DNA from 2 places in the Streptomyces sp. JL2001 genome. Region 2 is predicted to be linked to the other one. Evidence: riboswitches for the same ligand, from Rfam matches in the RefSeq annotation. Region 2 holds a riboswitch; the other holds the start of a gene.
The links. Region 2 has a riboswitch for ZMP and ZTP ahead of ACE1OA_RS02610 (bifunctional 5,10-methylenetetrahydrofolate dehydrogenase/5,10-methenyltetrahydrofolate cyclohydrolase). Riboswitches for the same ligand answer to the same signal wherever they lie in the genome.

Region 1: linked by a shared signal. The riboswitch ahead of glyA (serine hydroxymethyltransferase) and the one ahead of ACE1OA_RS02610 (bifunctional 5,10-methylenetetrahydrofolate dehydrogenase/5,10-methenyltetrahydrofolate cyclohydrolase) in region 2 are both predicted to bind ZMP and ZTP.

Annotation. Positions count from the first base shown of each region.
Region 1 covers NZ_CP169421.1:3,126,435-3,133,423, forward strand. The annotation lists gene ACE1OA_RS13685 (FAD-binding protein) at 1-225, shown strand, start outside; gene ACE1OA_RS13690 (decaprenylphospho-beta-D-erythro-pentofuranosid-2-ulose 2-reductase) at 248-1,003, shown strand; gene ACE1OA_RS13695 (2'-5' RNA ligase family protein) at 1,018-1,608, opposite strand; gene trpS (tryptophan--tRNA ligase) at 1,725-2,738, opposite strand; gene glyA (serine hydroxymethyltransferase) at 2,985-4,271, opposite strand; ZMP/ZTP riboswitch at 4,417-4,505, opposite strand; gene rocD (ornithine--oxo-acid transaminase) at 4,779-5,984, shown strand; gene ACE1OA_RS13715 (glutathionylspermidine synthase family protein) at 6,055-6,989, opposite strand, start outside.
Region 2 covers NZ_CP169421.1:562,650-569,638, forward strand. The annotation lists gene ACE1OA_RS02595 (DEAD/DEAH box helicase) at 1-2,189, shown strand, start outside; gene ACE1OA_RS02600 (SWF or SNF family helicase) at 2,186-3,499, shown strand; gene ACE1OA_RS02605 (hypothetical protein) at 3,550-4,296, opposite strand; gene ACE1OA_RS02610 (bifunctional 5,10-methylenetetrahydrofolate dehydrogenase/5,10-methenyltetrahydrofolate cyclohydrolase) at 4,462-5,316, opposite strand; ZMP/ZTP riboswitch at 5,345-5,449, opposite strand; gene ACE1OA_RS02615 (GAF domain-containing protein) at 5,627-6,958, shown strand.

The sequences.
Region 1 (6,989 bases), 2.6 Mb from region 2:
CTCGACATCCCGGCCGGCATCTCGGGGCTCGGCGCGTTCCTCGACGAACTGGACGAGGAGGTGGCGCAGGCCGGCGGCCGGGTCTACCTCGCGAAGGACTCCCGGCTGCGGCCGGACGTGCTGCAGGCGATGTACCCGCGGCTCGCCGACTTCCGGGCGCTGCGGGCGGCCCTCGACCCGCGTTCCGTCTTCACCTCGGACCTCGCGCGCCGTCTGGCGCTGTGATCCCGCACCAAGGAGACCCTCCATGAAGGACGCCTTCGGCATCCCGCAGTCCCTGCTCCTCCTCGGCGGCACCTCCGAGATCGGTCTCGCCACCGCCCGCCGGCTGATCACCCGCCGGGTCCGTACGGTCTGGCTGGCCGGACGCCCCTCCCCCGCGCTCACGGCCTCGGCCGACTCGCTGCGCCGGCTCGGCGCGGACGTGCACACCGTGCCCTTCGACGCGCTGGACACCGCCTCGCACGCCGAACGGCTCGGGAAGATCTTCGCGGAGGGCGACATCGACCTGGTGCTGCTCGCCTTCGGGATCCTGGGCGACCAGGCCCACGACGAGGCCGATCCGACGGCCGCCGTCCGGGTCGCCCAGACCAACTACACGGGCGCGGTCTCCGCCGGCCTGGTCTGCGCGCAGGCCCTGCAGGCCCAGGGTCACGGCTCGCTGGTGGTGCTCTCGTCGGTGGCCGGCGAACGGGCCCGGCGCGCGAACTTCATCTACGGCTCGTCCAAGGCCGGGCTCGACGCCTTCGCGCAGGGACTCGGGGACGCGATGCACGGGACCGGGGTGCACGTGATGGTCGTACGGCCCGGCTTCGTCCGGTCGAGGATGACCGAGGGGCTCGACGAGGCGCCGCTCGCGACCACCCCGGAGGCGGTCGCGACGGCGATCGAGCTCGGTCTGCGGCGCAGGACGGAGACCGTGTGGGTGCCGGGCACGCTGCGGGTGGTGATGTCCGCGCTGCGGCACGTGCCGAGGGCGGTGTTCCGGCGGCTGCCGGTGTGACGGGCGGAGGGGGGTCAGCCCGCCGCGGGCGTCGGGGTGTCGACCGGGGAGCCTTGGACCGGGACGCCGGCGACCGGGCGGCCCCGGCCGAACTCGTACGCGTGCAGCTTGCGCCACACCGCGTCCGCGCCCTGCTCGTAGAGCGCGAAGGAGCGGCAGGTCCAGGCGGCCTCGTAGCCGGACAGCTCCTGGAACGCCCGGTCCATCGCCTCCTCGGAGATGCCGTGGGCGACGGTGACGTGCGGGTGGTACGGGAACTGGAGCTCGCGCACCAGCGGCCCGGCCTCGTCCCGGATCCGCTGCTGCAGCGCGTTGCAGCCGGAGACGCCCTGGGTGAGCTTGACGAAGACCACCGGGGACAGCGGGCGGAACGTTCCGGTACCGCGCAGCCGCATGGCGAAGGGGGTGCAGTCGGCGGCGACGGCGGCGAGGTGCGCCTCGATCAGCGGGAGGCGCTCCGCGTCCACCGCGGTCGGCGGGACCAGGGTCACGTGCGTGGGGATGCCGTGCGCGGCCGGATCCCCGAAGCCGGCGCGCCGCTCCTGGAGCAGGCTGCCGTAGGGCTCCGGGACCGCGATCGAAACGCCGAGCGTTACGGTCCCCACGTCGTTCTCCTCCGTCGTCGAGCTGCGGGTGTCGGATGGTGGTGCAGCCGCCAGTGTGCGGCCTGCACCACCCCTGTGGCCAGGGTCCTCGGACCCGGCCTTCGACCGGTCCTCGGTCAGTGCTTCGCGGGCAGGAACCCCACCCGCTCGTACGTCTGCGCCAGGGTCTCCGCGGCGACCGCGCGGGCCTTCTCGGCTCCCTTGGCCAGGAGAGAGTCCAGCGTCTCCGGGTCGTCCAGGTATTCCTGCGTCCGGGTCCGGAAGGGCGTGACGAAGTCCACCATGACCTCGGCCAGGTCCGTCTTCAGCGCGCCGTACATCTTGCCCTCGTACGACTGTTCCAGCGCGGCGACGGAGGTCCCCGTGAGGGTGGACAGGATGGAGAGCAGGTTGGAGACGCCCGGCTTGTTCTCGGGGTCGAAGCGGATGACCGTGTCGGTGTCGGTGACCGCGCTCTTGACCTTCTTGCCCGTGGTCTTCGGGTCGTCGAGCAGGTTGATCAGGCCCTTGGGCGTCGACGCCGACTTGCTCATCTTGATCGTCGGGTCCTGCAGGTCGTAGATCTTCGCCGTCTCCTTGAGGATGTACGGCGACGGGATCGTGAACGTCTCGCCGAAGCGGCCGTTGAACCGCTCCGCGAGGTCGCGGGTCAGCTCGATGTGCTGCCGCTGGTCCTCGCCGACCGGCACCTCGTTGGCCTGGTACAGCAGGATGTCGGCGACCTGCAGGATCGGGTACGTGAAGAGGCCGACGGTGGCCCGGTCGGCACCCTGCTTGGCCGACTTGTCCTTGAACTGGGTCATGCGGGACGCCTCGCCGAAGCCGGTGAGGCAGTTCATGACCCAGCCGAGCTGCGCGTGCTCGGGGACGTGGCTCTGGACGAACAGCGTGCAGCGCTCGGGGTCGAGTCCGGCGGCGAGCAGCTGGGCGGCGGCGAGCCGGGTGTTCGCCCGCAGCTCGGCGGGGTCCTGCGGAACCGTGATCGCGTGCAGGTCGACGACCATGTAGAAGGCGTCGTGGGTCTCCTGCAGGGCGACCCACTGGCGGACGGCGCCGAGGTAGTTGCCGAGGTGGAACGAGCCTGCGGTGGGCTGGATTCCGGAGAGCACACGGGGACTGTCAGAGGCCATGCTCACCATTCTCTCAGGTGTGGGACCCGATCCCGGACTGCCGGTGTACCAGAGGGGCGAGGACCCCGGAGACGTGGTGCGGCCGGCGTTCTCGGGGGTCTGCGGCCCGCCCGGCCGGTCCGGGCCGGGGCAGCGCCGCCCTGCCGTGACGGCCGGGAGGCGCGGCCGATGAGACGAGGAACACAGTGCGCCCCGCCGGGTCCCGGCCGGGGACGCCCCCGGCCGGGACACCTCCAGGGCCGGCCCTCAGACCGGCAGGCCCGGCGCGGGGAAGGCCGACATCAGTTCGGCGACCTCGGCCCGGACCGCGAGGAGGGTGTCCTCGTCCCCGGCGCCCGCCGCCTTGACGGCCCGGTCGATCCAGTCGGCGACCTGGGCCATGTGCGCGGTGCCCAGGCCGCGCGAGGTGAGCGACGGCGTACCGATCCGGATGCCGGAGGGGTCGAAGGGCTTCCGGGTGTCGTAGGGGACGGTGTTGTGGTTGACGACGATCCCGGCCCGGTCCAGGGCCTTGGCGGCGATCCTGCCCGGGACGTCCTTCGGCGTGAGGTCGATCAGGATCAGGTGGTTGTCGGTGCCGCCGGAGACCAGGTCGAAGCCGCGGGCGAGGAGCGCCTCGGCCAGCGCCCGGGCGTTGGCGACGACCGCGTGGGCGTAGTCGCGGAAGGAGGGCCGGCCCGCCTCGCGCAGGGCGACGGCGATCGCGGCGGTGGTCTGGTTGTGCGGGCCGCCCTGGAGACCGGGGAAGACGGCCCTGTCGAGGACCTTGGCGTGCTCGTCGCGTGACATCAGCATGGCGCCGCGCGGGCCGCGCAGGGTCTTGTGGGTGGTCGTGGAGATCACGTCCACGTGCGGCACAGGTGAGGGGTGGGCGCCGCCGGCGACGAGGCCGGCGATGTGGGCGATGTCGGCGACGAGCACGGCCCCGGCCTCGCGGGCGATCTCGCCGAAGGCGGCGAAGTCGATCGTGCGGGGCAGCGCCGTCCCCCCGCAGAAGATCACCTTCGGGCGTTCCTTCAGGGCGAGTTCGCGGACCTGGTCGAGGTCGACGAGCCCGGTGTCCGGGCGGACGCCGTACTGCACGCCGCGGAACCACCGGCCGGTCGCCGAGACGCCCCAGCCGTGCGTGAGGTGGCCGCCCATCGGCAGGGCCATGCCCATCACGGTGTCGCCGGGCTCGGCGAAGGCCAGATGGACGGCGAGGTTGGCCGGGGAGCCCGAGTAGGGCTGGACGTTGGCGTGCTCCACGCCGAAGACGGCCTTGGCGCGCTCGACGGCGAGGGTCTCGACCAGGTCGATGTTCTGCTGGCCCTCGTAGTAGCGGCGGCCGGGGTACCCCTCGCTGTACTTGTTCTGCAGGACGGTGCCCGAGGCTTCGAGCACCGCCGTCGAGACGTAGTTCTCACTGGGGATCAGGCGCAGGGTCTCGGCCTGCAGCCGCTCCTCGGCGCCGACGAGCGCGGCGAGTTCGGGGTCGGTGGCGGCCAGGGCCGGGTGGCGGACGGGAAGCTGCTCGGCGTTCGGGATCGTCACGGCGGTTCCTCCGGGCGTTCGGCGGGTCCCGGGCGCGGCCCCGGCGGGGCGCACGACACGGGACGGATCGGGTCCCGTGCTGCGGACGAGGGCTCACCCGCCGAAGGCGGGAGGCGGGCGGCATCCACACGGGGACTTGTCGGTCCCGTGATGCCCAGGCGGGCGGCATCGCGTGTACAGCCGCGCGCGGCTCCCCCGGGGTCGCTTCCCCGTACGCCAGTCGCCGCGCGTGTTCTCAGACTACGGGCTGTCCGGGCGATCTCCGAGGATCGGCCCGCGGCGTCGGATGCGGTGCAGCGCACGGCGGAGGGTCGTCCTCGTACCGGGCGTACCCGGGCAACTCCGACCACGCCGCGAGACGCCGCGGCCGTCGTCGCGGGCCCGGGAAGATCACCCGGACATGACCCGGCTGGCGCGTCGTCATCGAGGTTTCCCCGTCCGGCATCCGAGCGACGATAAGAAAGGGGCGCCACACCCGCCCCAGGCCGCAGGACGAACGGAGACCCCGTGTCGAGGACGCAAGACGCGATCGCTTCCGCGGAGGCGCACAGCGCTCACAACTACCACCCCCTGCCCGTCGTCGTCGCCTCGGCGGACGGCGCCTGGATGACGGATGTCGAGGGCCACCGCTACCTCGACATGCTCGCCGGGTACTCGGCCCTCAACTTCGGGCACGGCAACCGGCGGCTGATCGACGCCGCGCGGGCCCAGCTGGAGCGGGTGACGCTCACGTCGCGGGCGTTCCACCACGACCGCTTCGCGGAGTTCTGCGCACGCCTCGCGGAACTGTGCGGCAAGGAGGCCGTGCTGCCGATGAACACGGGCGCGGAGGCGGTCGAGACGGCAGTGAAGACCGCCCGGAAGTGGGGGTACGAGGTCAAGGGCGTGCCGGACGGGCACGCGAAGATCGTGGTGGCGGCGAACAACTTCCACGGCCGTACGACGACGATCGTCAGCTTCTCCACGGACCACGAGGCACGGGACCACTTCGGCCCGTACACCCCGGGGTTCGAGATCGTCCCGTACGGCGACGCGACCGCGCTGGAGGCGGCGGTCACGGAGAACACGGTGGCGGTGCTCCTGGAGCCGATCCAGGGCGAGGCCGGGGTGCTGGTGCCGCCCGCCGGGTACCTGCGCGAGGTGCGGGAGCTGACCCGCGCGCGGAACGTGCTGTTCATGGCGGACGAGATCCAGTCGGGCCTCGGCCGGACCGGGAGGACCTTCGCGTGCGAGCACGAGGGCGTGGTGCCGGACGTGTACATCCTGGGCAAGGCGCTGGGGGGTGGTGTCGTCCCCGTCTCGGCGGTGGTGGCGGACCGCGACGTGCTCGGGGTGTTCCGGCCCGGTGAGCACGGTTCGACCTTCGGCGGGAACCCGCTCGCGTGCGCGGTGGCCCTGGAGGTGATCGCGATGCTGCGGTCCGGCGAGTACCAGCAGCGCGCGACCGAGCTGGGCGAGCACCTGCACGCCGAGCTGGGGCTGCTGGTGGGCGGCGGCGCCGTGGAGGCGGTCCGCGGGCGCGGGCTGTGGGCGGGCGTGGACATCGCGCCGTCCCTGGGCACGGGCCGGGAGATCTCGGAGAAGCTCATGGAGCGCGGTGTCCTGGTGAAGGACACGCACGGGTCGACGATCCGGATCGCTCCCCCGCTGGTGATCACCAAGGAGGACCTGGACTGGGGCCTGGAGCAACTGCGGGCGGTGCTCTCGGCCTGACCCCCCCCCGTCCGGCGTCGGCGCCGGCCCCACCGGGCCGGCGCCGTCACCGGAGCCGTCACCGGAGCCGTCAGAGGATGACGTGGGGCAGGAAGCGGGCGTACTCGTCGGTGATCAGGCCGGCCGACTCGCGGATGCCGAGCCCCGCCGCCTCGTCCTCGACGACCCACGCGCCGAGCACCACCCGGTTGCCGTCGAAGTCGGGCAGCGGGGCCAGTTCCTGGTAGCAGCACGGCTCCTCCCGCACCGCGGCGGGGGCGCCCGGCTCGTGGACGGTGACCCCGGCCCCCTCGCGGCCGAGCAGCGGCTTGGCCACGTAGCCGGCCGCCGAGGCCAGCTCGCGAGGGCCGTCGAGGTAGGCGGGCAGCAGGTTCGGGTGCCCCGGGTGGAGCTCCCACAGGACGGCGAGCAGCGCCTTGTTGGACAGCAGCATCTTCCAGGCGGGTTCGATCCAGCAGGTCGTGCCGGTGCCACCGCCGTTGTCGAGCGTGTCCAGCACGTGCGGGCCGAAGCGGTCGGTGGTCAGCCACTCCCACGGGTAGAGCTTGAAGCAGCTCCGGATGAAGCGCAGCCGGTCGTCCACGAACCGGCCCGACAGCCGGTCCCAGCCGATCCGTTCGACGGACAGCGCCTCGGTGTCGAGCCCGGCCTGCTCGGCGGTCTCGCGCAGGTACGCGACCGTCATCAGGTCCTCGCCGAGCTCGTCCCCGTCCGAGTGGACGAAGTGGACCGGGCTGCCCGGCGGCAGCAGCCGCGCCTGCCGGCGCCAGGCCTCGACCAGCCGCTCGTGGAGCGAGTTCCACTGGTCGGCGCCGGGGAACCGGTCCTCCATCCAGAACCACTGCGGACTCGCGGCCTCGACGAGGGAGGTGGGCGTGTCGGCGTTGTACTCCAGCATCTTCGCCGGCCCCGTGCCGTCGTAGCGAAGGTCGAAGCGGCCGTAGAGGGTGGGGAGTTCGTCCCGGCGCCGCCAGGACTCGGCGACGAGGGAGGCGAGCCGGGGGT
Region 2 (6,989 bases):
GGCCGGAGGCGCCGGCCTTCCGGGCGGTGCTGCAGATCCACAGCGTCGCCGATCCCGCGCTCGCCGCCGACGCGGCCGAGATCTGGGCCGGATCGGGCTCGTCCGGCGCCGCGTTCGGCCCGCGCGCCCGGCTGGACGCCCTCCTCGCCCTGCGCCGCGCCGCCCGCGCCTGGCCTCCGCTGGCCCCGCTGCTCTCAGCGGCGGTCCCGGACGCCGTGGAACTGGCGGACGAGGAGGTCACGGAACTCCTCGGTCCGGCCGCCCGGGCCCTCGCCGCCACCGGCGTACGGATCCACTGGCCGCGCGAACTGGCCCACCGGCTCACGACGACCGCGGTGATCGGGCCACCGGACGACCCGGCCCGCGAGGCCGGCCAGGACGCCGCGGGCACGAACGGCGGCGAGCCGGGGGCCGGACTCTCCGGACTCCCGTCGTTCCTGTCCGCCGACGCCCTGCTCGCCTTCAACTGGCGCTTCGCGCTGGGCGACCGGGAGCTGTCCCGCGCGGAGCTGGACCGGCTGGCCGAGTCCGCCCGCCCACTGGTCAGGCTGCGGGACCGGTGGGTCCTGATCGACCCCGCCGAACTCCGGCGTGCGCGCGCCGCGCAGGACCACAAGATCACCCCGGTCGACGCGCTCGGCGCCGTCCTGACCGGCACCACCGAGGTCGCCGGCCGCCGCGTCGAGGTCCGGGCGACCGGCGCGCTGGAACAGCTGCGCGCCCGGCTGGCCGATCCGGAGGGCGGCCGGCAGGAGGTCGCCCAGCCCGCGGCGCTCGCCGCGACGCTCCGCGACTACCAGCTGCGCGGCCTGAACTGGCTCCACCGGATGACCTCCCTGGGTCTCGGCGGCTGCCTCGCCGACGACATGGGACTCGGCAAGACGATCACCCTCATCGCCCTCCACCTGCACCGGCAGACCGACCCTTCCGCCGCCGGACCCACGCTCGTCGTCTGCCCGACCTCGCTCATGGGCAACTGGCAGCGCGAGATCGAACGGTTCGCGCCGGGCACCCCCGTACGCCGCTTCCACGGCGCGGCCCGCGGTCTGGAGGGGCTCGCGGACGGCGAGTTCGTCCTCACCACCTACGGCACCATGCGGCTGGACACGGCGCGACTCGCCGCCCCTGCCTGGGGTCTGGTCGTGGCGGACGAGGCCCAGCACGTCAAGAACCCGTACTCCGCCACCGCGAAGCAGCTCCGCACGATCGGCACCAAGGCGCGCGTCGCACTGTCCGGAACGCCCGTGGAGAACAACCTCTCCGAGCTGTGGGCGATCCTCGACTGGACGACACCCGGCCTCCTCGGCCGGCTCGGCGCCTTCCGGTCCCGGTACGCCTCCGCCGTCGAGGGCGGCCGGGACCCGGCCGCCGCGGAACGGCTCGCTTCGCTGGTCCGCCCGTTCCTGCTGCGCCGGCGGAAGTCGGACCCCGGCATCGCCCCCGAGCTGCCGCCGAAGACCGAGACCGACCGCGCCGTCTCCCTGACGAAGGAACAGGCGGGCCTGTACGAGGCGGTGGTGCGCGAGACCCTCGCGGCGATCGCCCAGGCCGACGGCATGGAACGGCGCGGTCTGGTCGTGAAACTGCTGACCGGCCTCAAACAGATCTGCAACCACCCGGCCCAGTACCTGAAGGAGGAGCGTCCCCTGATCGAGGGCCGCTCGGGGAAGCTGGAGCTGCTGGACGAGCTGCTGGACACGATCCTCGCCGAGGACGCGAGCGTGCTGGTCTTCACCCAGTACGTGCAGATGGCGCGGCTGCTCGAACGGCACCTGGCGGCCCGGGGCGTGCGGACGCAGTTCCTGCACGGCGGAACACCGGTCGCCGAGCGTGAGGCGATGGTCGCCCGCTTCCAGGACGGCGAGGTGCCCGTGTTCCTGCTGTCGCTGAAGGCCGCGGGCACCGGTCTCAACCTCACCCGGGCCGGTCACGTCGTGCACTACGACCGCTGGTGGAATCCCGCGGTGGAGGCGCAGGCGACCGACCGGGCCTACCGCATCGGGCAGACCCAGCCGGTCCAGGTCCACCGGCTGATCGCCGAGGGCACCATCGAGGACCGCATCGCCGACATGCTGGTCCGCAAGCGGGAGTTGGCCGACGCCGTGCTCGGCGCCGGCGAGGCGGCACTGACCGAGCTGACGGACGCCGAACTGGCGGACCTGGTCCAGCTGCGAGGGGACGGACGATGAGCGGGTACGGGACCGACGGCACGGCAGGCCGGCACGACGAGGAGCGGACCTTCGCGGCGCTGCCGCCGGCGCGCGGTTCCGCGTTCGCCCGGACGTGGTGGGGCCGGGCGTGGCTGAAGGCGCTGGAGGACACCGCGCTCGACAACCAGCAGCTGAAGCAGGGGCGCCGCCACGCGCGCGAGGGCGCGGTGGGCGCCGTGTCGGTGCGCCCGGGCCGGATCACCGCGGTGGTCAAGGACCGGGACGGCACCGCCTACCGCAGTGACGTGCTGCTGCAGGAGCTGTCGGAGGAGGGCTGGGACCGGTTGCTGGACCTGGCGGTGGACAGCGCGGGGCACATCGCGGCGCTGCTCGACCGTGACATGCCTCCGCACCTGGTCGAGGACGCGGCGGCGGCCGGGCTCGAACTCCTCCCGGGCATCGGCGACCTGGAGCCGGAGTGCGGCTGCGAGGCCTGGGACCACTGCCCGCACACGGCCGCGCTGTGCTACCAGGTGGCGCGGCTGCTGGACGAGGACCCCTTCGTCCTGCTGCTGATGCGGGGGCGGGGCGAGCGGGCGGTGCTGGACGAGCTCCAGGAGCGCAGCGCGTCACGTGCGACGGGGACGGGGGCCGGGACGGACGGGCCGGATGACCCCTCCGCGGGGGTGTCCGCGCGTGAGGCGTTCGCCGCGCGGGACATCCTGCCGCCGTTGCCGGCGCCGCCCACGCTGCCGTCGGACCCGGGCGAGCCGCCGTCGCTCGACACCGAGACGGACCCGGAACCGGGTGTCGACGCGGCGGCGCTGGAGTTCCTGGCGGCCGACGCGGCCTCCCGGGCCCACCGGATGCTGGCGGCGGCGCTGACGCCGGGGCACGAACGGCAGCCCGTGGAGCCGAACCTGACGCTTGGTCAGGACGCGGTGCGGCTGGTCGCGACCGGGACGCCGACGTCGTCGATCGCGGCTCGGCTGGCCGCCGGGTCCGGGCGCCGGCGGACCGATCTGGAGCCCGCCGCGCGGGCGTGGCGGGTGGGCGGCGCTCCCGCCCTGGCCGCCCTGGAGGAGGAGTGGGAGCCGGAACCGGAGGTGCTCGCCCGGGCGAAGGCGCAGCTCGCGCAGGCGTGGGAGGGTGCCGGACCGAGGCCGGTGCTGCGCCCGGCCGGGGCCGGCCGCTGGACGGTGGTCGGCGCGGAGGCCCAGCTGCGACTCGCCCAGGACGGCCGCTGGTGGGCGTGCCGCAAGGAACGGGACCGGTGGGTTCCGGCGGGTCCGTCGGACTCCGACCCGGCGGCGGCGCTGGCCGCGGTGCTCGCGGCGGGTGACGACTGAGACCGGCGGGCGCCGGCGGCGGGTGAGGGGCGGGGATCAGGGGCGGGCCGTCACAGGAGCGGCGCCGTCAGCTTGCGTACGGCCGCCGTGGCGTCGTCCCCGGTGTCGGTCTCGTCGCCCGTCCCGGACCCGGTACCGGCGTTCACCGCGAGGCTGCAGGTCACGGTGTCGGTGCCGAGCAGGTAGCTGGTGCGGAACGGGTACTGGACGAAGGTGGTCCAGCGGGTGCCGCGCGGCTGGTCGGCGGCCTTGCGGCGCAGGAGGTCGCGGCAGAGCGCCGCGGCCGCGTCGCGCACGGCCTCGTCGGAGTCGTGGTCCCCGGTCAGCCGGAGTACGGCCACGACCTGGGCGTCGTGGGGCCGGACGCAGGAGCGCCGGGTGACGGTGCCGGGCGCGGACCGGTCGATGTCGAAGCACTCCCCCGCCCGGAGCCGGTCGAAGGGCACGGGCGACGCCGCCGGCGACGGGCTGCGGGAGGGCCGCGGGGTGGGCGTGGTGCCGCGCGGCCGGGTTCGTGCCGGTGCGGGTGTGGTGGCGGGGACGCGGGAGGGGCTCCGGGAGGTCGCGATCCCGCCCTGGGGTGCGGGCCGGCGTCCGGCGGCCTGGGTGGTCCGGGCCTCGCCGGGCGCACCGAGCCGGGTGGCGTCCCCCGGTCGCGCGTCACGGCCTCCGTCACGGCTCGCGACCAGGGCCGCCGCCACGAGGGCGACGGCCGACAGGACCAGGAGCGGGACGAGGAGGTACCGGAGGGGTGACGACCGGTCGGCGGAGAGCGGGACCATGGTGACCAGCGTCACCTCCTTTCCGTCATCTCACGCTCATTGAAGGCGAGTTGAAGCACGGCCCGTACGGAACCGTGACAATCCGCGGTTCCGTACGGGCTGTTCGCCGTGGCGGCAAGTGTGCGGGAGGGTGTCCCGTCGATCAAGCCCGGCGGTCCCGGGGATCGGCCCGGGCGGGACCTACAGGCCCAGCTGCCGCTCCGCCGCCTCGACGGTCTGGGCGAGCAGCACGGCGATCGTCATCGGGCCGACGCCGCCCGGTACCGGGGTGATGAGGGAGGCGCGCTCGGCGGCCGACGCGAAGTCGACGTCCCCGACGTTGCCGGGGTTGTAGCCGGCGTCGACCACGACCGCGCCCGGCTTGATGTCCTCGCCCTTGATGAAGTTCGGCTTGCCGACGGCCGCCACGAGGACGTCGGCCTCGCGGACGACCGACGAGAGGTCGGTGGTGCGGGAGTGGCAGTACGTGACGGTGGCATCCCGGCCGAGCAGCAGGAGGCCCGCCGGCTTGCCGAGGATCGCCGAACGGCCGACGACGACCGCCCGCTTGCCGCTGAGGGCCACCTCGTACGCGTCGAGGAGGCGCATGATGCCGCCGGGGGTGCAGGAGACGAAGCCGGGCAGTCCGAAGCCCATCGCGGCGAAGGACGCCATGGTCACGCCGTCCACGTCCTTCTCCGGGGCGATGGCCTCGAAGGCGGCGCGCTCGTCGATGTGCGGCCCGACGGGGTGCTGCAGCAGGATGCCGTGGACCTCGGGGTCGTCGGAGAGCGCGGTGATCGCGGCGACGAGTTCCCCGGTCGTCGTCTCGGCGGGCAGCTCGACGTGGCGGGAGCGGATTCCGGCCTTCGCGCAGCGGTTCTGCTTCATCTTCACGTAGGTGACGGAGGCGGGATCGGCGCCGACGAGCACGGTGGCGAGGCAGGGCGTGACCCCGGTGCGGCGGGTGACCTCCGCGGCACGTGCCGCGGTCTCCTCGACCGTGCGGCGGGCGAGCGTGGTGCCGTCCATGAGGGAGGCGGTGCTGGTGGACATGGGCCACTCCTGGGCGTCGTCGATGACCGGTGTTCGCCCAGGCGCACGGCAGCGCGGTCCGCGCGGGTGCGCGGTGTCCACGGGACCGCTCCCCGGTGGTGATCCACCTCAAGCGCCAGTCACGGCCCGCGCACCACTGTACGTGAGGCCATGGGCCGGGATACGGGGACCGGGGAGGCGGACGGTGCGAGGCACCGGAGGGCGCGGTCCGGTCAGGGCGCATATGCCGGGGCGTCGGGACGCTTGTGGGCGGCCCGCGCACGGACCACGATGACGGCACGGGACCGACGACCTCACCGGGGAGGCCGAGTTGAGCGATGCGTGGGTGGCGGCGGAACCGGACGCCGGAGCGGTGCGCCGGGCGCACGAGGCGTTCACGACGCGCGGCCGGATGGAGCTCCCGCCGGTACGGCCGCTGGTCGCCGAGTCCTGGCGCCGCTCGGCACGGGCCCGGGTCAGTCCGGACGGACTCGCCGGCGTCGAGCTGGACGACGAGGAGCTCGCCGGACACCGGGAGGGCCATCCGCTGGCCGCCGCGATGCCGGTGATCCGGGAGCTGATGGGTGCGTACGCGACGGACGGGGAGCACCTGCTGGCCGTCTGCGACGCGTCGGGCCGGATGCTGTGGGTGGAGGGGCACCCGGGGACGCTGCGCCGGGCCCGGGCGATGAACTTCGTCGCGGGCGCCCGCTGGTCGGAGTCGGCGGCCGGGACGAACGCGCCGGGGACCGCGATCGCCGTGGACCGTCCGGTGCAGGTGTTCACCGCCGAGCACTTCCAGCGGCCGGTGCAGGCCTGGACCTGCGCCGCCGCTCCCGTGCACGATCCGCACACCGGGCGCCTGCTGGGCGCGGTGGACATCACCGGTGGGGACCGGCTGGGCCATCCGCACAGCCTGGCGTTCGTGCAGGCGGTGGCGCGGGCCGCGGAGTCCCAGCTGGCGCTGGCGGGGCCCGCTCCCGCGGCGGACCGGATCCGGCTCGCCGCGCTCGGCCGGGACGAGGCGGTGCTGACGGCGGCGGGCCGCAGGCTGCGGCTGAGCCGCCGCCACAGCGAAATCCTGGTGGTGCTCGCCCACCACCCGGAGGGAGTGAGCGGAGACGAACTCCTGGTGCGGCTGTACGAGGACGAGTCCATCACCCCGGTCACGCTGCGCGCCGAACTGTCGCGGCTGCGCGGACTGCTCGGCCCGGAGCTGCTGCGTTCCCGCCCGTACCGGCTGGCGGCGGCGGTGGACGCGGACTTCGCGACGGTGGACCGGCGGCTGCGTTCGGGCGCGCTCGCGGCGGCGCTCGGCGAGTACGCGGGGCCGCTGCTGCCCGGCTCCCACGCGCCGGGGGTCGTACGGCTGCGGGAGCGGCTGACGGACCGGCTGCGGGCGGCGCTGCTGGACCGGGGCGACCCGGCGCTGCTCGCCGACTGGACGTACAGCGCCTGGGGCGAGGACGACGTGGAGATGTGGCGGGCCCTGTCGGCGGCGGTTCCGGCGGCTCAGCGGCCGCCCGTGCTGGCCCGGCTGACCGCGCTGGACGAGGAACTCTCCCGGGGAGCGGACGGCCTGGCGGGCCCGGCCGGTCTCGCGGGCGGGCCCGTCGGGGGCGCAACGCGGTTGCAACGTCGGGGTCCGCAGACTCGGCGGTGAGCGCCGGCCAGGGACGGCCGGCGCGGTCCGA